3 regions of the Pantoea anthophila genome follow, and region 1 is predicted to be linked to each of the others. Evidence: predicted binding sites of a transcription regulator. Region 1 holds the regulator's gene; each other region holds the start of a gene.
The links. Region 1 encodes LexA, which represses DNA repair genes until DNA is damaged. Its sites were predicted from a motif close to TNCTGTATGTACATACAGNA; they were not measured.
Positions count from the first base shown of each region.

Region 2: the regulator LexA is predicted to act here: its motif matches at 2,661-2,680, upstream of uvrB (excinuclease ABC subunit UvrB).
Region 3: the regulator LexA is predicted to act here: its motif matches at 4,021-4,040, upstream of OJ965_RS10015 (DinI-like family protein).

Region 1 covers NZ_CP110473.1:3,654,687-3,662,227, reverse strand. Annotated here, with positions in the region: gene OJ965_RS19595 (UTRA domain-containing protein) at 1-162, shown strand, start outside; gene psiE (phosphate-starvation-inducible protein PsiE) at 233-643, shown strand; gene ubiC (chorismate lyase) at 730-1,242, shown strand; gene ubiA (4-hydroxybenzoate octaprenyltransferase) at 1,271-2,137, shown strand; gene plsB (glycerol-3-phosphate 1-O-acyltransferase PlsB) at 2,383-4,806, opposite strand; gene OJ965_RS19570 (diacylglycerol kinase) at 4,934-5,302, shown strand; gene lexA (transcriptional repressor LexA) at 5,408-6,022, shown strand; gene dinF (MATE family efflux transporter DinF) at 6,123-7,445, shown strand; gene zur (zinc uptake transcriptional repressor Zur) at 7,488-7,541, opposite strand, start outside.
Region 2 covers NZ_CP110473.1:2,763,709-2,771,249, forward strand. Annotated here, with positions in the region: gene OJ965_RS15380 (gluconeogenesis factor YvcK family protein) at 1-579, shown strand, start outside; gene uvrB (excinuclease ABC subunit UvrB) at 563-2,584, opposite strand; gene OJ965_RS15390 (ABC transporter ATP-binding protein) at 3,478-4,200, shown strand; gene bioD (dethiobiotin synthase) at 4,264-4,935, opposite strand; gene bioC (malonyl-ACP O-methyltransferase BioC) at 4,932-5,687, opposite strand; gene bioF (8-amino-7-oxononanoate synthase) at 5,671-6,822, opposite strand; gene bioB (biotin synthase BioB) at 6,822-7,541, opposite strand, start outside.
Region 3 covers NZ_CP110473.1:1,612,499-1,620,039, forward strand. Annotated here, with positions in the region: gene OJ965_RS09975 (hypothetical protein) at 6-347, shown strand; gene OJ965_RS09980 (hypothetical protein) at 469-825, opposite strand; gene OJ965_RS09985 (hypothetical protein) at 1,084-1,284, opposite strand; gene OJ965_RS09990 (hypothetical protein) at 1,492-1,740, shown strand; gene OJ965_RS09995 (helix-turn-helix domain-containing protein) at 1,805-2,437, opposite strand; gene OJ965_RS10000 (hypothetical protein) at 2,574-2,960, shown strand; gene OJ965_RS10005 (hypothetical protein) at 2,944-3,279, shown strand; gene OJ965_RS10010 (hypothetical protein) at 3,438-3,704, shown strand; gene OJ965_RS10015 (DinI-like family protein) at 3,743-3,982, opposite strand; gene iraP (anti-adapter protein IraP) at 4,160-4,447, shown strand; gene OJ965_RS10025 (DUF6388 family protein) at 4,517-4,840, opposite strand; gene yedD (lipoprotein YedD) at 5,094-5,567, shown strand; gene amyA (alpha-amylase) at 5,651-7,132, opposite strand; gene fliT (flagella biosynthesis regulatory protein FliT) at 7,235-7,541, opposite strand, start outside.

The DNA of each region.
Region 1 (7,541 bases):
CCCGGCCCGCTGCCGGACGTTGCCGCACCTGCGCTGAATGTGGCGACCGGCAGCCCCGGCCTGCTGATCACCCGCATCAACCGCAATCAGCAAAAAGCGGTGATCGACTGCGACTGTGAATACTGGCGCTATGATGCACTCTGTGTGGATGTCGAAGCCTGAGGAGTTATTGTGATTTACATCACACTCGCGCATGATGATGCGCGCTGATAACTCCATTTTAAGGCGCAACATGAGTGACAAAAATCCTTTGGCCCGCCACCTTGCAACAGCACTGCAATGGGTGCTGAATGTGGGCCTGCTGAGTCTGGCGATCATCCTGATCGTCTTTTTAGGCAAAGAGACGATCCATCTGGCAAACGTGCTGTTTAATACCGGCGAGCAGGCCTCTTCCTATCTGCTGATTGAGGGAATCGTGATCTATTTCCTCTACTTCGAATTTATTGCCCTGATTGTGAAGTACTTTCAGTCCGGCTATCACTTTCCGCTGCGCTATTTTGTCTACATCGGCATTACGGCGATCATCCGCCTGATTATTGTCGACCACAAAAATCCCTTCGATACGCTCTGCTACTCGGCGGCGATACTGATGCTGGTCATTACGCTGTGGCTGGCAAACAGCAACCGGCTGAAACGCGAATAATTCACCTGCCGTCTGGTGCGACGGCAGGTGTTCGCATCGCGTCTCTGCGCTAAACTACCGACCTCAAAATTACCGGGAGTGGTGCTATGTCTCAAGACGCGCTCAGCTTATTAGGTGCGCTCAACTGGCTTTCTCCATCGCAGGCAGCCCTTGCGCCGCCGTTGCTCGACTGGCTGATGGAAGAGGATTCAATGACGCGCCGTTTTGAACAGCATTGTCAGCGGGTGACGGTTCAGCCATTGCGCGAAGGCTTTATCGACGCCAGCGAGTTGGGCGAGGAACGCGCCCTGTTGCCGGATGATGAACGCTTCTGGCTGCGTGAAGTGCTGCTGTTCGGCGACGATCAGCCCTGGCTGGCGGGTCGCACCCTGGTGCCGGAAAGCACGCTCAACGGACCTGAAGCGATGCTGCAGCAGCTGGGTACCCGTCCTCTGGGCCGCTATCTTTTCTCCTCTTCGACGCTGACCCGCGATTTTATTGAACCCGGACAGATTGATGCATTGTGGGGACGGCGGTCGCGTCTGCGCCTCTCCGGCAAGCCGCTGCTGCTGACTGAACTGTTTTTACCGGCATCGCCGCTCTATCGCGATCTGGTCTGAGGATTTTGTAGTGGAAAAGAGCTTAAGTATGAATAAATGGCGGGACTACAGCCGCCTGATGCGCATTGATAAACCGATCGGCACGCTGCTGCTGATGTGGCCCACGCTCTGGGCACTCTGGCTGGCTGACATGGCGATGCCGCCGTTACCGGTGCTGGTGGTGTTTGTGGCCGGGGTCTTTGTGATGCGGGCGGCGGGTTGTGTCATCAATGACTATGCCGATCGCAAAGTGGATGGTCACGTTGAGCGCACCCGACATCGGCCGCTGGCCAGCGGCGCGGTGAGTGCCAGAGAAGCGAAGCTGCTGTTTGTGATTCTGGGGCTGGTGGCTTTTGCGCTGGTGCTGACCATGAACCTGATGACCATCATGCTTTCCGTGGTGGGGCTGGCGCTGGCCTGGGTCTATCCCTTTATGAAGCGCTATACCCATCTGCCGCAGGTCGTACTGGGGGCCGCATTTGGCTGGGCGATCCCCATGGCCTGGTGTGCAGTTAGTGAGTCCTTACCTCTGGTCTGCTGGCTGGTGTTCATTGCCAACATCTGCTGGACGGTTGCTTACGATACGCAGTATGCGATGGTGGACAGGGACGATGACCTGAAGATTGGGGTGAAGTCGACCGCCATTTTATTTGGTCGCTTCGACAAGCTGATTATTGGTCTGCTGCAACTGGCGACCCTGCTGCTGATGGCGTCGGTGGGGACGATGCTGCACCTGAACAGCGCCTTCTACTGGACGCTGCTGCTGGCTGCCGCCCTGTTTGTTTATCAGCAGAAGCTGATAGCCGGGCGCGAACGTCAGCCCTGTTTCCAGGCTTTCCTCAATAACAACTATGTCGGGATGGTGCTGTTCCTCGGCATTTTAATGAATACGCCGCCGTTCACTCAGCTGTTCTGACTGGAAAGGCAGCCTGTCATAGCGGGAAGACCGCGCCTGCGCAGGGGACAGGGCCAGATCGGAAAGACGCAAAAGCTGTCATCCATGACGGCTCGGCCCGCGCCTTCCCTGGCGCGGGACGCTTTCCTCTTCTGTCCCTGTCCCCTGCGCGTCAGGTTCTTCGTTGCTGTAAGAAGCCTGCCAGACAGCCCTGTGCGACATAAAAAAGGCGACCCTGAGGTCGCCTTTTTTGCTTTACGCGGGTATCAGTCGTGCGCGACAGCCGTTTCAATGGTCATCCGGACATCGCTGGTCACCAGGTCAGCCAGGATGTGCCAGGTGGCCTGGGTCTGCGCCACATCCGCATCTCCGCTGTCACTGATATAGCCTTCATCACGCAGCGTCAGTACCAGTGAGGTAAAGACCGCTTTGTCGAAGAACTCCGGGGCGTTGATACCGTGCAGCACGGAGAGACGTTGTGCCAGCGTCCGGCTCTCTTTCTCCAGCGTGCCGCGGTTAATCGTCGGCTTGGCGCTGAGAATCGAGAAGGTAATGGCATAACGCTGCAGCGTTTCACGCACACCGGCGGCCAGCAGTTGCAGCGTGCGATAGCGCGCTGCGGTAAAGCGCAGTTCACCGGCCTCAAGCGTAATCAGACCCTGACGCGCCAGCTCCTGACTCAGTTCAGTCAGCAGTTGCGGCAGCTCATCCCTCTCCCAGCGCAGGAAGAGCTCGCTCTTCAGCATCGGATAGATCAGGCTGACCTGACGCAGCAGTTCCGCTTCGCTCAGCGTCTGGTGTTGCTGAACAATGGCGGCAATCAGCGATGGCATCACCAGCATGTGATGAATGTTGTTGCGGTAATAGGTCATCAGCACCGCCTGCTCACGCGGCAGAATGATGATGTCGCCAATGCTGTCCTTTTCACTCTCAAACTTGTTCATGCCCAGGGCGTGATCCAGCAGCGCTTCCGCAGAGAGATCGGGCAGGGTCGCATTCGGCGAGTAAGGCACATTGCGCAGCAACTGGGTATAGCACTCCAGCTGTTCAATCAACTGTTCGCGGGTAAGTGAGCGCTGACGTGAGGCAAGCAGGGCCGTAACACAGAGGTTCATGGCGTTAGCCGCGCCGGCTTCATTGATCCGCACCATCACGCGAGCCGCAATATCGTTCACGGTCGGGGTCAGCCAGCCAGGACGCTGTGGCTCAATCGGATCGATCGAGTCACGCCATTCCGGCACGCGCTTGTTGAGATAGTTAACCAGCGGCAGCGGTTCGCCAAAGTTAACGTAACCCTGACCGAGATTGCGCAGCTTACGCAGGCCACGCACCATCTGCATGAAGCCCTCTTTCTCTTTTGCCGCGCCGCGCAGCTCTTTGGCGTAAGTACCCACTTCCATCACATGCTCATATCCGATGTAGATCGGCACCAGCGTGATGGGACGATTGCCGCCGCGCAGCATCGCCTGCAGCGTCATGGCTAACGTGCCGGTTTTCGGGTCCAGCAGACGGCCCGTGCGTGAACGGCCACCTTCGACAAAGTACTCAACCGAGTAACCCCGGGTGAACAGCTCACCGAGGTATTCGCGGAATACCGTGGCATACAGCTTGTTGCCTTTAAAGGTGCGACGGATAAAGAAGGCGCCCAGACGACGGAAGATCGGACCGGCTGGCCAGAAGTTGAGGTTGATGCCTGCTGCGATGTGCGGCGGCACCAGGCCCTGATGATAGAGCACGTAGGAGAGCAGCAGATAATCCATGTGGCTGCGGTGGCAGGGCACGTAGACAATCTCATGACCATCCTGCGCCAGCTGGCGCACTTTTTCGCCGCCATTAACGTTGATGCCCTGATAGAGACGGCTCCAGAGCCAGCCCATCACCCGGTCAGTGACGCGAATCGCTTCATAGGAGAAGTTCGCCGCAATCTCTTCCATCATCTCGACGGCATTCTGCTGCGCTTTCTCATGGGAGATTTTTTTGCTGCGCGCCTCATCTTCTACTGCTTTTTCAATCGCTTTGGATTGCAGCAGGCGATTAAACAGATCCTGACGGGCCGGTAAACGCGGGCCAATCGCAGCCAGCCGCTGACGGGCAAAATGGATACGCGCGACGCGGGCCAGCTTCTGCGCGATCGACTTATCTGTCCCATGTTCCGTGGCCATACGCCGCAGCGACACGGTCGGCGAGAAGCGGACAAAGCTGTCGCGCCCATGCCAGATGACCGCAAAGAACTTCTGCACGCCGTTCAGCACCCGCAGGTGTGGTGTGGCTTCGCCCTGGACTTCACGTCCCGGTGCGCGGCCAAACATCACGGTGACGGGCAGCATCTGAATATCCAGCGTGGGATTATTGCGATGCAGGTCCAGGTAATCGTGGAAAATTTTCACCGATTCCACGCTGGGTACAAAATAGGGGAAGACGCGCGGGCCATCGTGGATAAAGACGTGGCGAGGCAGCAGGGAACCATCAATCTCCAGTGGAGAGAGCGGATCGGGCAGATGATGCCGCAGACACTGCGCGCGCAAAGTCAGTAAGTCAGCCTTCGAATCGTAAGGCAAAACATACATAATAGGTCGGGTCGGATCCAGACCATGTTCAGACACGGGATCGGCCGGAATGGCCTTACTCTTTACCAGAAACGAGAGTGGTAAATTAAGCAATTTATAATAAAGTTTACGCCAACCTGACATAGACAACATGAAGCCTCTTGTTAGCAAAGCGCCGCAAGCATACCAGAAAGTGCAGCGAAGATCTGTGGTGGTGCCAAATGCACGCAGCCCAGACATTGACGTCAATCCGATAAAAGGGTTCCCACACATGGCAAATAATGCCACCGGACTTATCAGAATAGTAAAAGCCGCCGGTTACTCCTGGCAGGGGCTGCGTGCCGCGTGGCAACATGAAGCGGCGTTTCGTCAGGAAGCCCTGGCTGCGCTGGCGGCGATCATTATCGCGTGCTGGCTGGACGTTGATGTGATCTCGCGCATCCTTATGATTGGGTCGGTGGTGCTGGTGGTCATCGTCGAAATCCTCAATAGCGCCATTGAAGCGGTGGTCGATCGCATCGGGCAGGAGCATCATCCGCTGGCGGGCCGGGCAAAAGATATGGGTTCGGCAGCGGTACTGCTGGCTATCTTACTGGCCCTGTTTGTCTGGATCGCGCTGCTCTGGACACATTTGCGATAAACCTTCCATAACGCGGCTCAGGCCGCGTTTTCCCTGACAATCGGTTTTCATTTCGCCAATACCTGTATATACTCACAGCGACTGTATAAACAACCAGGGGGCGGGATGAAAGCATTAACCAGCAGGCAGCAGCAGGTCTATGACCTGATTCGCGACCATATTACTTCAACAGGCATGCCGCCTACGCGTGCCGAGATTGCCGCGCAGCTGGGTTTCCGTTCGCCAAACGCGGCAGAAGAGCATCTGAAAGCGCTGGCGCGCAAAGGCGTCATTGAGATTGTCTCCGGCGCATCGCGCGGCATCCGTCTGTTAATGGAAGAAGAAGCCTCAGAAGGCATACCGCTGATTGGCCGGGTTGCTGCCGGTGAGCCCATCATGGCGCAGGAACATATCGAGACGCATTACAAAGTCGATCCGGGCCTGTTCAAACCTTCGGCGGATTTCCTGCTGCGCGTCAGCGGAATGTCGATGAAAGATATCGGGATTATGGACGGCGACCTGCTCGCGGTGCATAAAACGCAGGATGTGCGCAATGGCCAGGTCGTGGTGGCCCGCATTGACGATGAAGTGACGGTGAAACGCTGGAAAAAGCAGGGTGCTATCGTGCATCTGCTGCCTGAAAACAGCGACTTCGACCCGATTGTTGTCGATACGCGCGCCCAGTCGCTGACCGTGGAAGGTCTGGCCGTGGGTGTCGTACGCAACGGCGAATGGCTCTGATTCTGACGCCTGCGTGCATTCGCCTTTTCTGGTGCTATTCTGTCTGCCCTGATTTTGTCGCTGCCGCCTCTGCGCAGCGACACTGAGCACGGAATGGCGAATGCGCTTTATCACGGCAACCGATAAAAATCTCTGGCGGCTCGCGCTGCCCATGATCCTGTCAAATATCACCGTTCCCTTACTGGGCGTGGTCGATACGGCAGTGATTGGTCATCTCGACAGCCCCGTCTATCTTGGCGGGGTCGCGGTCGGGACGACCGTCACCAGCTTCCTCTTTATGCTGCTGCTTTTCCTTCGCATGAGCACCACGGGCCTGACGGCACAGGCCTTCGGGGCAGGCGACAAAGCGGCGCTGGCACGCGCCCTGGTCCAGCCGCTGATCATGGCGTTGCTGGCAGGTCTGCTGTTTGTCGCGCTGCGTTACCCCATTATTCAGCTGGCCACCCATCTGGTTGGCGGCGATCCTCTGGTACTGGCACAGGCCGGACTGTTTATTCAGATCCGCTGGCTCAGTGCGCCTGCCACGCTGGCGAACCTGGTGATTCTGGGCTGGCTGCTGGGCGTGCAGTATGCGCGTGCGCCGGTGATCCTGCTGGTGGTGGGGAACCTGGTGAATATCGTGCTCGACCTCTGGCTGGTCATGGGGCTGCACTGGGGCGTTGCGGGGGCAGCCACCGCCACGGCACTGGCGGAATATATCACGCTGGGCGTCGGTGGCATGATGGTCTGGCGGGTTCTGAAGCTGCGCGGCATTCCGTTCAGCCTGCTGAAACAGAGCTGGCGCGGTGACAGCGCCCGGCTGCTGCGCCTCAACCGGGACATTATGCTGCGCTCTCTTATGCTGCAGCTCTGTTTCGCCTCGCTGACCGTGCTGGGCGCCAGGCTGGGGCCGGAGGTGGTCGCGGTGAATGCCGTATTACTGATGTTCATTACCTTTACCGCCTACGCGCTCGATGGTTTTGCCTATGCCGTCGAAGCGTTTGCAGGCGAAGCGCATGGCGCAAAAGATGGCAGCAAACTGCTGCGCGTCTGGCACTCTGCCTGCCGACAGGCGGCGGCGGTGGCGCTCTTCTTCTCGCTGGTTTATGCCTTTACCGGCCCGCAAATCGTGATGCTGCTGACCTCTCTGCAGACAGTGCAGCAGGCGGCCGACCGCTATCTGGTCTGGCAGGTGATCATGCCGCTGATCGGCGTCTGGTGTTATCTGCTGGATGGGATGTTTATCGGCGCAACGCGCGGACGTGAGATGCGTAACAGCATGGTAGTGGCAGCCGCAGGCTATTTTCTGACGCTGCTGAGCGTGCCGGTGCTGGGCAATCACGGTTTATGGCTAGCGGTAACGGTTTTCCTGGCGCTGCGCGGCCTCTCACTGTGGCTCATCTGGCGCAGGCACTGGCGTCAGCACAGCTGGTTTGCGGCCTGAGCAGGCAGATCGTTTCTTGTCCGATAGTGATTGTTCCGCCGCTTATCCCCGTCGTCCGCGCTTTTTACCCTCATCCTGATGGTCATGTCCGCAGTT
Region 2 (7,541 bases), 890 kb from region 1:
ATCATCCGCAACCTGCTGAAGGTGGATGCCTTTTTAATCCCGATGTCGGAGCAGCCGGTGGATCTGGTGGCGATGGATGCGGAAGGCAACATGGTTTACGGCGAAACGGCGATTGACGAGATGAAGCAGCCGCCGCAGGAGCTGATGCTGCATCCTAATGTCCAGCCTACGCGGGAAGCGCTGCAGGCGATTGGTGAGGCGGATCTGATCCTGATCGGGCCGGGCAGCTTCTACACCAGCCTGATGCCGATCCTGCTGATGGATGAGATGGCGCAGGCGCTGCGGCGCACGCCCGCCACCATGGTCTTTATCGGCAATCTGGGCCGCGAGCTCAGCCCCGCCGCCGCCAGCCTGTCGGTGGCTGACAAACTGGCAATGATGGAGCGTTACATCGGCAAGCGGGTGATTGATGCGGTGGTGGTCAGCCCGGCGGTCGATACCCGGGGGATTGACGATCGGCTGATCGTCCGTGAACCGCTGGAGGCCGCCGACATTAAATATCGTCACGACCGCCAGCTGCTCAGGGTGGCGCTGGAACACGCCATTCAGGGTTTTAACGGCGCTATGAGGCCGCAATAAACAGCGTACGCAGCTCATGCAGCTGATCGCGCACGTTCGCCGCCTGCTCGAACTCCAGGTTCTGCGCATGCTGCTGCATCTGTCCCTCCAGCTCGTGGATTTTCTTCTGCAGCGCCTGAGGCGTTAAGGTCAGCAAATCGGCCTGAGCCTGCGCTTCGCCCGGGCGGGCCGGTCTGGCTTTGCCACGGGTTTTCACCACGTTGTTGCCGAGTTCCAGAATATCGGTGATCTTCTTGTTGAGGCCCTGCGGCACGATGCCATTCTTTTCATTGTGCAGCTGCTGTTTCTCACGGCGGCGTTCGGTCTCTTCAATGGCGCGCGCCATCGACGGCGTGATTTTATCGCCGTAGAGAATCGCCTTACCGTTGACGTTTCGTGCCGCACGACCGATGGTCTGGATCAGGGAACGTTCTGAACGCAGGAAGCCCTCTTTATCCGCATCCAGGATCGCGACCAGTGACACTTCCGGCATATCCAGCCCCTCACGCAGTAAGTTGATGCCCACCAGCACATCAAACTCACCCAGACGCAGGTCGCGGATGATCTCCATACGTTCCACCGTATCGATATCGGAGTGCAGATAGCGCACCTTTTCGCCATGCTCTGTCAGGTATTCGGTGAGATCTTCCGCCATGCGTTTGGTCAGCACCGTCACCAGGATACGTTCGTTGGCCGCCACGCGCTGACGGATCTCCGACAGCAGATCGTCAACCTGGGTGCCGACCGGACGCACTTCGATGATCGGATCGAGCAGACCGGTCGGACGCACCACCTGATCGACCACTTCATTGCCCGATTTTTCCAGCTCATATTTACCCGGCGTCGCCGACACGTAGATGGTCTGGGGCGCCAGCGCCTCAAACTCTTCAAACTTCATCGGACGGTTATCCAGCGCCGACGGCAGACGGAAGCCATACTCCACCAGCGTCTCTTTACGCGCCCGGTCGCCTTTGTACATGCCGCCAATCTGCGGAATGGTGACGTGGGACTCATCCACCACCAGCAGGCCATCGGCAGGCAGATAGTCAAACAGCGTTGGCGGCGCTTCGCCCGGCCCGCGGGCAGAGAGATAGCGTGAATAGTTTTCGATGCCGGAGCAGTAGCCCAGCTCGCTCATCATCTCCAGATCAAACTGGGTACGCTGGGTGATACGCTGCTCTTCCAGCAGTTTGTTGTTCTCCAGCAGCACCCGCCGGCGATCCGCCAGCTCCACTTTGATCTCTTCCATCGCCTGCAGGATACGCTCGCGCGGCGTGACGTAGTGGGTTTTAGGGTAGATGGTGAAGCGCGGCACCACCGACTCGATCTGGCCGGTCAGCGGGTCGAACAGCGACAGCCGCTCAACCTCTTCGTCAAACAGCTCTACGCGCAGCGCAATGTCATCCGACTCCGCCGGGAAGATATCGATCACTTCGCCGCGCACCCGGAAGGTCCCGCGCTGGAACGCCTGGTCGTTTCGGGTGTATTGCAATTCTGAGAGACGACGCAGAATACTGCGCTGATCGATGATCATGCCGCGGGTCAGGTGCAGCATCATTTTCAGATAGAGATCGGGGTCGCCCAGACCGTAGATCGCGGAGACGGACGCCACCACGATCACATCCCGCCGCTCCAGCAGCGCCTTGGTGGCCGACAGACGCATTTGTTCGATGTGCTCATTCACCGAGGCATCTTTTTCGATAAAGGTGTCGGAGCTGGGCACATAGGCTTCAGGCTGATAGTAGTCGTAGTAAGAGACGAAGAACTCCACGGCGTTATCCGGGAAAAACTCTTTCATTTCGCCATAAAGCTGGGCGGCCAGCGTCTTATTGGGCGCCAGCACCATGGTCGGACGGTTGAGGTCGGCAATCACGTTGGCGACGGTAAAGGTTTTACCGGAGCCGGTTACCCCTAATAAGGTCTGATGGGCCAGTCCATCCTCCAGTCCCTCTTCCAGGCGACGGATCGCCTCAGGCTGATCGCCTGAAGGTTTAAAGGCAGAGTTTAATTTAAAGGCTTTGCTCATGAATGCATTTCCTGCTGGAGAAGTCGGCGGGCAGGCACTTATTTTACTCGGCTATGGTGATTTTGCCAGAAAATAATACTGGATATAAAAACAGTAATGGTGCAATGTTAACCCCGTTGCGGTTCCGCTCCCCTCTCTGGCGCGCGATGAAAATCCAGGCGAAGCGTGTTGCGCAAGGTTATCCCCAGGCAGAGATCGGATTTAACATTTGTCAATAGAGCGTCACAAAATTACAGTCTGGTTACCTGACAGAGAAATCGCAGGCTTGTTTTTTAATAAAATACTGATTTTACTGGCTTTAGCTTATGAGGCCAGAATCTCGTCATTATGTTACCAGGCCCCGTATTTCCTCGCTTCCAACTGGTTTTCATTACCTAATGCACAAGGTTATCCACAGGAATAGTGGATAAGTGATGGCAGCCCCGCCGCCATCAGCTGTGTATAGTTTTTCCCTGCCCTTCTGACACCGCGAAAATAATTTTTTTTCCGTTAAATTTCGCGCCCGCGGCTGGCGGAATAGTCTGCATTTTTAATCCTTCCCCCCGCTGGCCAGGCAAATTTCCGGGCGCCGACTAGAATTCTTAATCAGATTCGTTGCCTTCTCAGAGCACGCCTGCACCAGGAACAGCGCCGCCAGGCACTGCAAAAGTGCAGGTGCGTAATGACCGTGGGGAATTGATAAGTTTTTCTCACCTTTCCTTCCCCGAAAGCAGGCACAGCAGCAGAAAACAGGGCCGTTTTAAGATCTGGCCTGGGAATTGCAGGACTCTCTGGCACCAACGCGCATCAGGCGCACTGAGCTGCAACGGCGACAGGGCCGCTGCTGATGACTTGTTTGCCAGACGACAGAGAGCGGAAGCATTCAGGCTAATGATCGGGAAGGAGAGTGTCAGATGCTGAGTTTACGTTCGGTGAATCAATTTTACGGTCAGAACCACATTCTCTGGGATGTGGACCTCGATCTGGCGCCTGGCACCTGCACCGGCGTTCTGGGCCGGCCTGGCATGGGCAAAACGACGCTGGTGAACTGCATCATGGGCAGACTGCCTATCAACAGCGGCTCTATCTCCTGGAAGGAAGATGGCTCCCCGCCGGAAGATCTGCTGCTGCAACCGGCTGAACAGCGGGCACAGATGGGGATCGGCTACGTGCCGCAGGGCCGCCATATTTTTACCCAGATGAGCGTGGAAGATAACCTGCTGATCGCCCTGCTGGCGGGTGCCAGTCAGCACGATCGCCATCGCGCCATTCCTGAAATGGTGTTCGATCTCTTTCCGGCACTCTATTCGCTGCGCCAGCAGCGCAGCGGCGATCTGCCTGTCGATCAGCAGCAACAGCTGGCCCTGGCGCGTGCGCTGGTGCTGCAACCTAAACTGCTGATTCTCGATGAACCCACCGATGGCATGTCGCCGTGGCTGGAGGAGGAGATGGGCAATCTGATCCGGCGGCTTAACCTCGACTACGGGCTGACCATTCTCCTGCTGGAGCAGCGCCTGTCGCTAATCCGCCGCGTGGCAGACTACTTTCTGCTGCTGCACCGCGGTCGCAATGTGGCGCACGGCAGCATGGCGCAGCTTGACGACTACACCGTCGATAAATGGCTGACGGTGGCCTGAGGCAAAACCGGTTGCGGCGGGCAGAGCCGCCGCTGGCCGCAGTGACTGCCGGGCCGGGTCCGCTTATTCAGGCAGCGTCAGGTAGTGTCCACAGGCAGCCTGCTGCGCCTCATCCGTGAGATAGGGGATCGTGCCCAGACAGGGGGCAGGCAGGCGCTGTTTCAGGCTGGCGAGATAGTGCTGATAGCGTTTGCCCGGTGGCTCGATGGTATTCGCGATCCAGCCTGCCAGGGGCAGCCCGCGCGCCCGTACCGCCTCTGCGGTGAGCAGCGCATGGTTGATGCAGCCCAGCTTAATCCCCACCACCAGAATCACCGGCAGCTGTTCGCTGACCACCCAGTCCGCATAGGTGTGCGTCTCCGACAGCGGGGTGTACCAGCCCCCGGCCCCCTCGACCAGAATCCAGTCCGCCAGCGGCTCCAGTGCCGCCAGACCGGCCGACAGCGCCAGATGGGTAATCGGCCTGCCCTCTTCCGCGCTGACGATGTGCGGCGATGTCGGTTCCATAAAGGCCAGCGGATTGACCTGCTGGTACGTTAACGCGACGCTGCTGTAACGCTGCAGGGCCAGCGCATCGCTGTTGCGGATGCCCTCCGGCGTCATTTCACAGCCCGACGCCACCGGCTTATAGCCCGCACAGCGGAAGCCTGCGGCGGCGGCAGCCTGCAACAGCGCGCCGCTGGCGACCGTTTTGCCGACTTCGGTGTCGGTGCCGGTGATAAACAGGCGTTTCATGATGCACTTACTCCATAAATTAAATGATAACTCAGGCGGTAGCCGTGCCGGTCGCGCGGCCAGTGCGCCTCTAACCGGCTGAGGCGTTGCCGGGTTAACACCTGGCCGTCACGCCCCTGATGCAGATGGGTCGCGCCAATGCCCTTCAATGAGCGCATGGCGCTGAGCGCATCGGGAAAATGGATCGTCACCCGCTCCGAGGTGCAGCGCAGCGGCCAGGCATGGCAGGCGGCGGCAATCTGCGCCTCGCTGAGAAAGCGATTGGCATGCGGCAGTGCGTCCAGATGTGACCAGGCTTCATGCACCTCCTGCAGCGAATCGTCCCCCAGGGTGGAAAAGAGCAGCGTGCCGCCGGGACGCAGCACCCGCCGGAACTGGGCCAGCGCCTGCGGCAGATCGTCACTCCACTGCACCGCCAGGTTGCTCCAGACCAGGTCAAAGCTGTTGTCCGCCAGCGGCAGCGCATCAATGTCCCCCGCCAGATAGTGCTGCGCCGCGTCGTTGCGGCGTGCCTGTTGCAGCATCTGCGGGGAGAGATCCAGCGCCGTAACCTGTTTGCCGCGCGCGCGCCAGAGCCGGCTGTACCAGCCGGTGCCACAACCGGCATCCAGCAGGTGCAGACCACTGTCGACCGGGGCGTGTGCCAGCAGGGCATCGCCGCTCAGACGCTGCAGGGCGGCATGCGCATCGTAGTGGCTCGCCGCCCGGCCAAAAGCGCGTGCGACCGCCTGTTTGTCAACCTGCAGCGTCATGCAGTGCCTCCAGTAGCCGATCGATATCCTCAGGGCGATGTGCCGCCGTCAGGGTGATGCGCAGCCGGGCGGTACCCGGTGGCACGGTAGGCGGCCGGATAGCGCTCACCCAGCAGCCCGCCTCAGCCAGCCGCGCAGAGAGCGCCACTGCCTCGCTGTTTTCACCCACCAGCAGGGGCTGAATCGCACTCTCTGAATCCATCAGCTGCCACGGCAGCGACGCCGCGCCGCGCCGGAAATGGCGGATATTCTGCTGCAGGCGCTGGCGCAGCGCCTCGCCCTGCTGAACTTCATGCAGCGCCGCCTGCAGCGCAAAAGCCTGGGCCGCGGGCATGGCGGTGGAGTAGATCAGATGACGGCTGAACTGCAGAAAGTAGTCGGCGGTGTCGGCATCGCACAGCAGGGCCGCGCCGCTGACACCAAAGGCTTTGCCGAAGGTGATCACCTGCAGTTCCGGCCGGACGCCCTGCTGCCAGCAGCTGCCGCGTCCCTGCTCACCCACCACGCCAATACCGTGCGCATCATCCACCAGCAGCCAGCCTCCGGCCTGACGCGTCTGCTGCGCCAGTGCGGCCAGCGGCGCGCTGTCGCCATCCATGCTGAAAATCCCCTCAGTCACCACCAGCGTCTCCCCCTCACAGGGTGAGGCGAGCCGCGCCGCCAGACTCTCCGGCGCGTTGTGACTGAACCGGCGCAGCTGCGCCGGGCTGTGGCTGGCCGCGTCGAGCAGTGAGGCGTGGCTGAGCTTATCAGCCAGGATGCGATCGTTTTTCTCTCCCAGCAGATGGATCACCGCCTGGTTGGCTGCGAAACCGGAGATAAAGAGCAGCGCACGCTCATAGCCGAGCCAGTCGGCCAGCTGCGCCTCCAGATCGGCATGCTGCCGGTGATAGCCGGTTACGTGCCCTGAAGCCCCCGCGCCCGCGCCGGTCAGCGCCGCACCCTGCTGCCATGCCGCGATTACCGCCGGATGGCGGGTCAGGCCGAGATAATCATTGCTGGAGAAGTGGTGATAGCAGCGACCGCCGCTGTGCAGCGTGCGGGTCGTCTGTTCGTCAATAATCCGTCGCTGCCGCCAGCCATCGGCCGCACGACGCTGATCCAGCGCCTGCCGGAATCGTTGCTGCCAGCTCATTACAGCGCCGCGTTGTAGAACTGTTCCGTGTCCGCATGGAACAGCTGCTCGCTGAGATGCTCTTCCTGCTGCTGATCGCCGTGCTGCGTGTGCGTATGCTCCGGGTTCAGCCCCAGTTTGCGGAACAGCACCCGATCGGTATCCTCTTCCGGGTTTGGCGTGGTCAGCAGCTTGCAGCCGTAGAAAATGGAGTTCGCCCCGGCCATAAAGCACATCGCCTGGGTCTGTTCGTTCATCTGCTCCCGGCCTGCTGAGAGACGCACATGGGAGGTCGGCATCATGATGCGCGCCACCGCGATGGTGCGGATAAAATCGAACGGTTCCACATCGTCGTTATCCGCCAGCGGTGTGCCTTTCACCTTCACCAGCATGTTGATCGGCACGCTCTCGGGTGGCGTCGGCAGATTGGCTAACTGCACCAGCAGACCGGCGCGATCGTTCACGGTTTCCCCGAGGCCGACGATCCCGCCTGAACAGACTTTGATCCCGGCGTCGCGCACTTTGCCCAGCGTATCCAGGCGCTCCTGATAACTGCGGGTGGTGATGATGGAGCCGTAAAACTCCGGCGAGGTGTCGAGATTGTGGTTGTAGAAATCGAGCCCCGCGCCCGCCAGTCGCTGCGCCTGCTGCTCGCTGAGGGTGCCCAGCGTCATGCAGGTTTCCATTCCCATCGCCTTGACGCCTTCAACCATCTTTTCCAGATAGGGCATATCGCGCTC
Region 3 (7,541 bases), 1.9 Mb from region 1:
GCATTATGAATAAAAGAGTCACCCTGATAGCCTGTCTTTTCGCCTTGTCAGCCCCCGCCTTCTCTGCGACGCAGTGCGGGCCGTTCTATCTGAAAGCGGATAAGAATCACTGGTTCTCCGTCAATGGCGAACGTGCGAAAACGCAGAAAGTGACGTTCAGTAAGGAGAAGGGGGATTACGAAAACGCAACGGTAAAGCTGCGGGCCAAAAACGCCCGGGCGCCGGGCATGGTTGATTTAGAGCAGACAACGCGCGCGGGGAAAGCAGAGCTCAGGGCTGAAATCGTCCGAACCAGCCAGAATCAGATTCGGATACGCGGTTCGTACGATTGTGTACAGGCGGAGTAAGCCGGGCTGCCATAACCGCTTCTGTCAGCGTGTCGCCGCTTCCGGTGGTCAGCATCGAACCAGGGCAGGCCATGATTCACTGCCTGCGTGCAAACGCCGTGGTCATGGCCAGGCTATCAGACTATCGTGATGTCCGGCACGCTGTGACCATGTACGAAATCGCGGCCTGAACGTCAGACGCCTTCGGGTCAGCGTAGAAGGTGGCACTGGTCTGGTTGCGGCTAAACCTGTCAATCTCGACCCACGCGACCGTTTCGCCATCCTGTTCAAGGTTAAATCTTTTTGTTCCTCCCGGCAGCGGATCATCCTGAGCCAGGTAAAGCTGCTGATTCTGTGCCGCCTCACTCAGGCAGGACTCAAGCTGCCAGGGATGCCCGTCAAAATACGCCATTTTTACCTGAGGATGCAGTCCGACGCGTCCCATGTCCACACATCCGCTCAGCAGAATCAGGCTCAGGGCAATAACGCTTTTTTTCATTCCATATACTCTCATCGTTGCTGACGCTCTGCGTCGTGACAAAGAAATCAGTTCCCTGTCATTCCGGACAGATAATAGCGAATTACACAATGATAATCCGGCTGCATCACGATATTCGTGTGCTGTTAAGGCGTCGTAAAGAGAAGGGGGAAAGCGGGCAGCGCATCAGACGCGTTAATCTTCAGCGGTCAATTACAGTGGGGAGGGCGACAGAGAGCGTGACAGACCAGCGCGCCCGGAGGACGCGCCTCACAGGAGTTACTGCGCCTTAAAAGGATCTTTTTTATCATCCTGGCTGTCGTCATTTTTGCGCGGCACTTCCCCGTGATCTTTTGGGGCATCCGTCGCAGGGTGATCATCTTCCTCATAAGCGTTGCCCACGTGCGGCGCTGCTTCCGGCAGACTCTTGCTCACATCACCTTCATGCTTACGTTCTTCGTTCGTTTTATGCTTAAACATCATTCGCTCCTTTTGGTTCCCAGTGCTGTAAGTCTAGACCAGCGCTGAGATCTCGCCTCCGGCCCTGTCAGAGACATCGACGTGAAGGGATCTCTCTTCACTGCGGGTAACGCCAGCACCAGGCTGCCAGTGACTTCGATTAAAATATTCGATTGAACTGATTAATAAAAGGCATATAGTGAGCTGCGTTACCAGGAGATAGAGATTATGTTACGAGATCATTTAAAGATTGAAGCGGAAGACCAGTTAATCGAGCAGCGGTCGCTGAGCCTGCGAAATCGGGGGCAGGAAGAGGTCACCGAGTGGATTATTGTTAACCGCGAAGGGATTAAAAAGGGCGGCGTCACGCTGTTCGATAAACTCACAACCCGCCGTTCATGGCCGGTCAGCTACCGGATTATGCAGACCGACCTGCAGGGCAATGTGGTTGTCGATCGTCTCACCGACGCACTCTGATTTCCCGACATATTGCCGCCACGGTTAAATGCAGAACCGATAACCCGCACCCGGCGGGTTTTTTTTATGGCTGACGAAAGCGGCGCAGTTCGACCAGCGTACCAATCAGCTTCAGGTTATCGCGCCGGGAGTGCAGCTCAGGGAAATTGATATTGACCGGCGCGAGTTCAAACTGCGAGACACCCTCTTCACTGCCTCGCTGACGCCAGGTTCGCAGCAGGGCGACCTGTTGCTGTAGCGCCAGCACGCTGTCGCCAGGCTGCGGTGACAGGCTGGGATCGATAATCACCACATCATCGCGCAGAATCGCCGGTGCCATCGACTGATCCTCTACCCGAAAGGCAAAACTCTGCTGAGACAGCGCCATATCGTTATGCATCAGACGATCCTGCCGGACAGAAGCGGGATCACTCAGCCATTGCGCCACATCGCGCTGCGCCAGCAAAGGAATCTGGTGCAGTCCGGCCCAGGCGCTTTCGCTGAAAACAGGACCATCACCCTCTATCAGAAAGGCCGGTGCGCAGCCCAGTGCTTCAGAGAGCCGAAGCAGGTTTTCGCCGCGCGGCAGAGTCTCCTCTTTTTCCCATTGCGAAACGGCCACATGGGACACGTTTACCTGCTGCGCCAGCTGCTTCTGCGTTAACTGCAGTGACTTGCGTCGGAGTCGGATGCGATCACCCAGGGTTTCGTTTTTCATCTGCTTGACTTTTTGGTTAAGAGTGACTTAAGTATACTTAAACCTGGTATTTAAGCAATCTTAAATTCGTGGGGGAAAAGGTGGCTGTTAAGCATGCCGTGAGTTCCAGAGACCTTACCGGAAAAAGGGGTGTGGCATGGAAAGTAGTCTGATTACCAGTATGGGTGCGTTAGTTCTGGGTGGGGGCGCCGCAGCACTTTTCTGGAAACCGTTGTTGGCGGGTATCGCCTCAATCGTGACCAGTAATCGGGCAGGCGGCGAAATTATTACCAGTTACAAAGAGCAGGTGGTGTTGCTGAAAGAGAGCAATGCGCTGATACGGGAGGAGAATGATGAGTTACGCGAACGGCACGACAGAAATCTGCGGCGTATTGCCACGCTTGAAACCGATCTCCGGTTAATCAAAAACGCAGTGGGTATTTTACTGGCTATGACCGAAACCGATCAGAACGATAAGTTTCGTAATGAAATTGATCGGCTTATCTCAACTCTGGAGGATCGCAGCGATGACACCGATAAATAGTCCTTTGACCGTTCTGACATACCGGCGAAAAGTGATTCTCGGCGGAATTCTGCTGAGCTGTTCGATGATCTGCATCCTGATGACCATCATTTTTCTCTATGTCAGCAACACCGCAAATAAACGGGTGGAGGAGATCCGGGCGGATTACCGGGTGATCGCCGCCCGCCGTGAGGACAAAGTCGATCTGCTCACGGATCAGGTTGCGGCGTTGCAGCATAAGCTTGATGCGCTGCCCGATCGCACAGCAGATAAAACGGTCAACAAAGTCAAAGAGGTGGTAAAAGAGGGCGATTTACCTTCGGCCGAAACGGGGCAATAGCCGTAACTTCCGATTATTCTTAGAGCGGCTTCGCTATTATCAACTACGTTTAAATCTCCGGGCGACATTTTCTATCTTAAATGCAGGCCCGCTGATTGGCTGGTTGATGAACCGCAAAGCCTAATCACTTTGGAAAACTGACCAGAAGGAAAATTAGCATGAGCGATTCAACTGAAACCAAGACCAAAAATGATTATCTGCGTGACGTAGCGTCGCAGCTGAAAGAGATGCGCCACTATGCGCAGACCAACACTGAAACCCTCTCCAGCCACTGGTTAGCCTTTGATGCCGGTGAATATAAAGACAAGACCAACGCTGACCGAATCGACGCGTTGCTCAACAAACAGGGTAAACTGCTGGACGACCTGGATGCCGCCATTCAGGATATTGAGATTGAAATTAATCACAGTGAGCAGGAGAGCTGATTCCTCTCCCGCTAACTGATGCGGTGGCCGATCAGGGATTAATCGGCCACCAGCCACATTTCCGCTTCGTCAAACATCTCTTCCACGATACGCGCAACCGTCGCTTTATCGTTCTTACTCAAATCTGTGTCAATCGCATTACGCTCCATCGGTTTAACCTTAACTTCAATGTCAGGAAAGACCCGATGCACCCGCTTTTCCAGCTCCTCAAGAATCATCTCGCGAGCACCCGGTAAACCGGCAACGTTGCGCTTGTCATAAATCAATTCAACAAACATGATGGCAATCCATTCAGGGCAAAATCGCTGATCTATAATACTGTAAATAAAAACAGTAGCAAGGTTGTGCACCGGTTTTGACGCAAATTTTTATGCCGTCCGGGCCGCTATCTTCAGCTGGAAAAATGCGCGCGCATCGCGACATAATGGCGGCTTACTCTTAAGGAGGCCTGCGCGATGCGACAACTGGTAATCGATATTCTGCTTAAGCTGGCGAAAATGGATGTGGATGCGAAAGAGCTGACCGCTCAGATTGAAGCCCAGTCGCTGCTGGTTGCGGCGCTGCTGGTACAGGCAAAACAGGATAACTCCCTGACCATTACCGAAACCGTACAGGATGCGATTGTCACCGCCTCCCGCTCTTCAGCCGAATTTATGCAGTCCGATGTTGATTTGCTGCTGACCCACATTAATCGTCTGCTGGCCGTTGCCAGTTATGTTGAGGTGAAGGGCAGGACCCCCTGAACGCGCGGGCAGGGTGAAACTGACCTCTGAAGAAGATTAACCGGCACGCGTCTTCAGAGGTCGCCTCAATCAGAGTTCGTTTTTAATGCAGAACTCTTCCCAGCTCATCCCAAGTGACGCAGCATGCGATTTGAGATAAGCCTCGATAGCTTCAGCCGCCACCGCTTTATCCGGCTCAGCGAGCTGGATAGAAAAAATCATGCCATCCAGATTCTTCTGACGCAGGAAGGCCGCATAGATGCGTTCAGCATGCCATTCGCGCAGCTCTCGCAGTGAGAGATTGGCCGCGCGGGCATCGCTTTCAGTCAGTTCATCAAGGGCAGCCTGAAAGTCCGGGTGGGCGGTAAAAAACATCTCGCGTGCCTGCGCGTAGTAGGCTTCTGGGGTTTTCATCATTCTGTTCCTGAAAGTCTGTTGCAGCGCGCCAGTGTAACGGGTTGTCTTACGGTTGTCAGGCACCGTCGCGCCGGAATGTCGCGGCGGTGGCCGCCCGCAGACAGCCGCGCCGGGAACGCCAGGTAACGGATAAGGTGAGAAATAGGGTGCAATCCGGGGGGAAGCAGCAGCCCGAACCGTCAGATATCTTGCGCAGCGCGGGGAAAAAATTATAACGTAGCCGCCATTAACGCGATTTTAGGGATTAAACATGAAAAAGTGGATGCTGATTGCGGCGCTGGCACTGGGTGGCTGTGCGCAAATCAACGATTATGAAAATGCGGTGCAGACCCCGGCACCTGCCGATTTGCAGGGCAACTGGCAAACCGTCGGACCGCAGAGCGGTCTGATCAGCAGCCAGGCGACAGGCAGCATCATTATTAATGCGGATGGCAGCACGCTGGATTGCCGTCAGTGGCAGCGGGTGATCGCCAAGCCAGGCAAGCTGACCCGACTGAATGGCGACTACGTTAATGTGACACGTCAGCTGCGTGTGATGCCGCTGGATGTCGACAATGGCGAGCTTAGCTACGATGGCCTGACGCTGCGAAAAGTGGCCCGTCCGACGGTTGAGTGTCAGCAGGCGCTGGAGGAGATGGCAAAGCAACCTAAAGCCACGGTGATCCAGAATATCGAACCCCAGTTGCTGCGTACATCGATTACCGAGCACAACGCTCAGTCATAACGCCACCTGTAAAACAGCCCCGGCAGGGCAGAGCCACCCTGATGCTCTGTCTGCCGGGGCTTCATACTGAGGTCAGCAGAAAATCAGTCCGCCACTACCCAGACGCTGACGCTGCCGCCGTTGCAGGCAAACACTGCGGTGCCGTGCTCGTCGGCGGTGATTGTCTCTTCACGGTTACCCAGATAGTCGCGCCACACCTTACCGGCAAAGCCTTCACCCATGGGCACGCTTTTCTCACCCGCATCACCGTTTGACATAATCACTACGCAACCCGGCTGGGTTTCCGTGCCGCTGCGGCTGAAGGCGACACAGTTGGCATGATCAAAGTAGTCGGTCTGAACACCCCAGCCATACTGCTGCCGCGCCCGGATCAGGCCTTCGAGTTCCGGGATCACCGGCATCTCAATCTTGTGCGTTTCACCGTCGCCACCCTCATCTTCGTAGGTCGCGCCGAACAGGTCAGGATAGAAAACGGTTGGCACGCCCTGTTCACGCAGCAGGATCAGGGCATAGGCCAGCGGTTTGAACCAGGCTTCAACCGGCGCCTCCAGTGACTGCAGCGGCTGAGTATCGTGGTTCGCCACGATAGTCACGGCGTGCCACGGGTCAGCGACCACCAGGGAATTGGCAAAAATCTGGCTCATATCGTAGGCACTGCCTGCGGTTGACGCCTGATGGAAGTTCATGTGCAGCGGGGCATCAAACAGCATGGTCTTGCCCTCCACCTGATGCACATACTCCTGCAGCTTCTCGGTTTCAAACGACCAGTATTCAGCGACGATAAACATCGGCTCTTCGGCCACCTCCTGAATATGGTCGATCCACTCCTTGTAGAACCACGCCGGGATATGTTTTACCGCATCCAGGCGGAAACCGGTGCAGGGAACCTGTTCCATGACCCAGCGCGCCCAGTATTTCAGCTCCTCTCTGACCGCATTGTTTCGGAAATCGATGTTGGCCCCCATCAGATAATCGAAATTACCCAGCTCGTTATCCACCTGGTCGTTCCAGCCTTCCGCGGTGTAATCGTTGATGATTTTAAACACACCGTTTTCGTCCGGATTTTCAATGTGGTCTACGCCGCTGAAACATTTGTGATCCCAGATGAATTTCGAATACTCCCCGGCGCGCGCCGGAAAGGTGAATTTCGTCCAGGCTTCACACTCGACGACCTCATCGTCAATTTCATCGCGGTTGTCCGGATTGACGCGGTTAACGCTGATCGCCTCTTTCTCGTCCGCGCCCATTTTGTGGTTCACCACCACATCGAGCAGCACCCCGATGTTATGGCTGCGCAGCGCCTCTGTAGCGGCCAGTAATTGCTGTTTGTCGCCATATTTGGTGGCAACCCCGCCTTTCTGATCGAATTCCCCAAGGTCAAAAAGATCATAGCTGTCGTAACCGACAGAATAACCACCCGAACCCCCTTTGTAACACGGTGGTAACCACGCCATCGTAATGCCAGTTTCGCTGAGCCACGCCGCGCGATCGGCGACTTCAGGCCACAGTTTGCTGCCATCCGGGTAATACCAATGGAAAAACTGTAATAACGTTGGGTTTTGCATGTACCGCTCTCCAGGGGGATGATGAAAATCAAGTATGGAGTAAGCGGCAGAAAAGAGACGCCGCGCAGAAAAATAAATCTGGCGGCGTGATAAGGCAGGGGATCAGGAGAGGGTTTCGCGGGGCACCATCACCACACCGCCCTGGTTACCATAGGCGGACATGACAGATTTCTGGCGGCTGCTCTGACCCACCAGCGCGGCCAGCTCATCCATCCGCGCCTGCAGCAGACGTTTCACTTCACTTTCGTTATCCAGGATATGCCGCAACACCGGGCGCAGCTGCTCCTGCGTCTGCGCCGACGGCGAGGCCTTATCTGTCGACTGGGCTAAATTCTGCACCGCGCTGACATACTCCATCTCCCTGCTGATCAATTCATCCCATTCGCCCTGTGCTGCGTGACGCAGCATA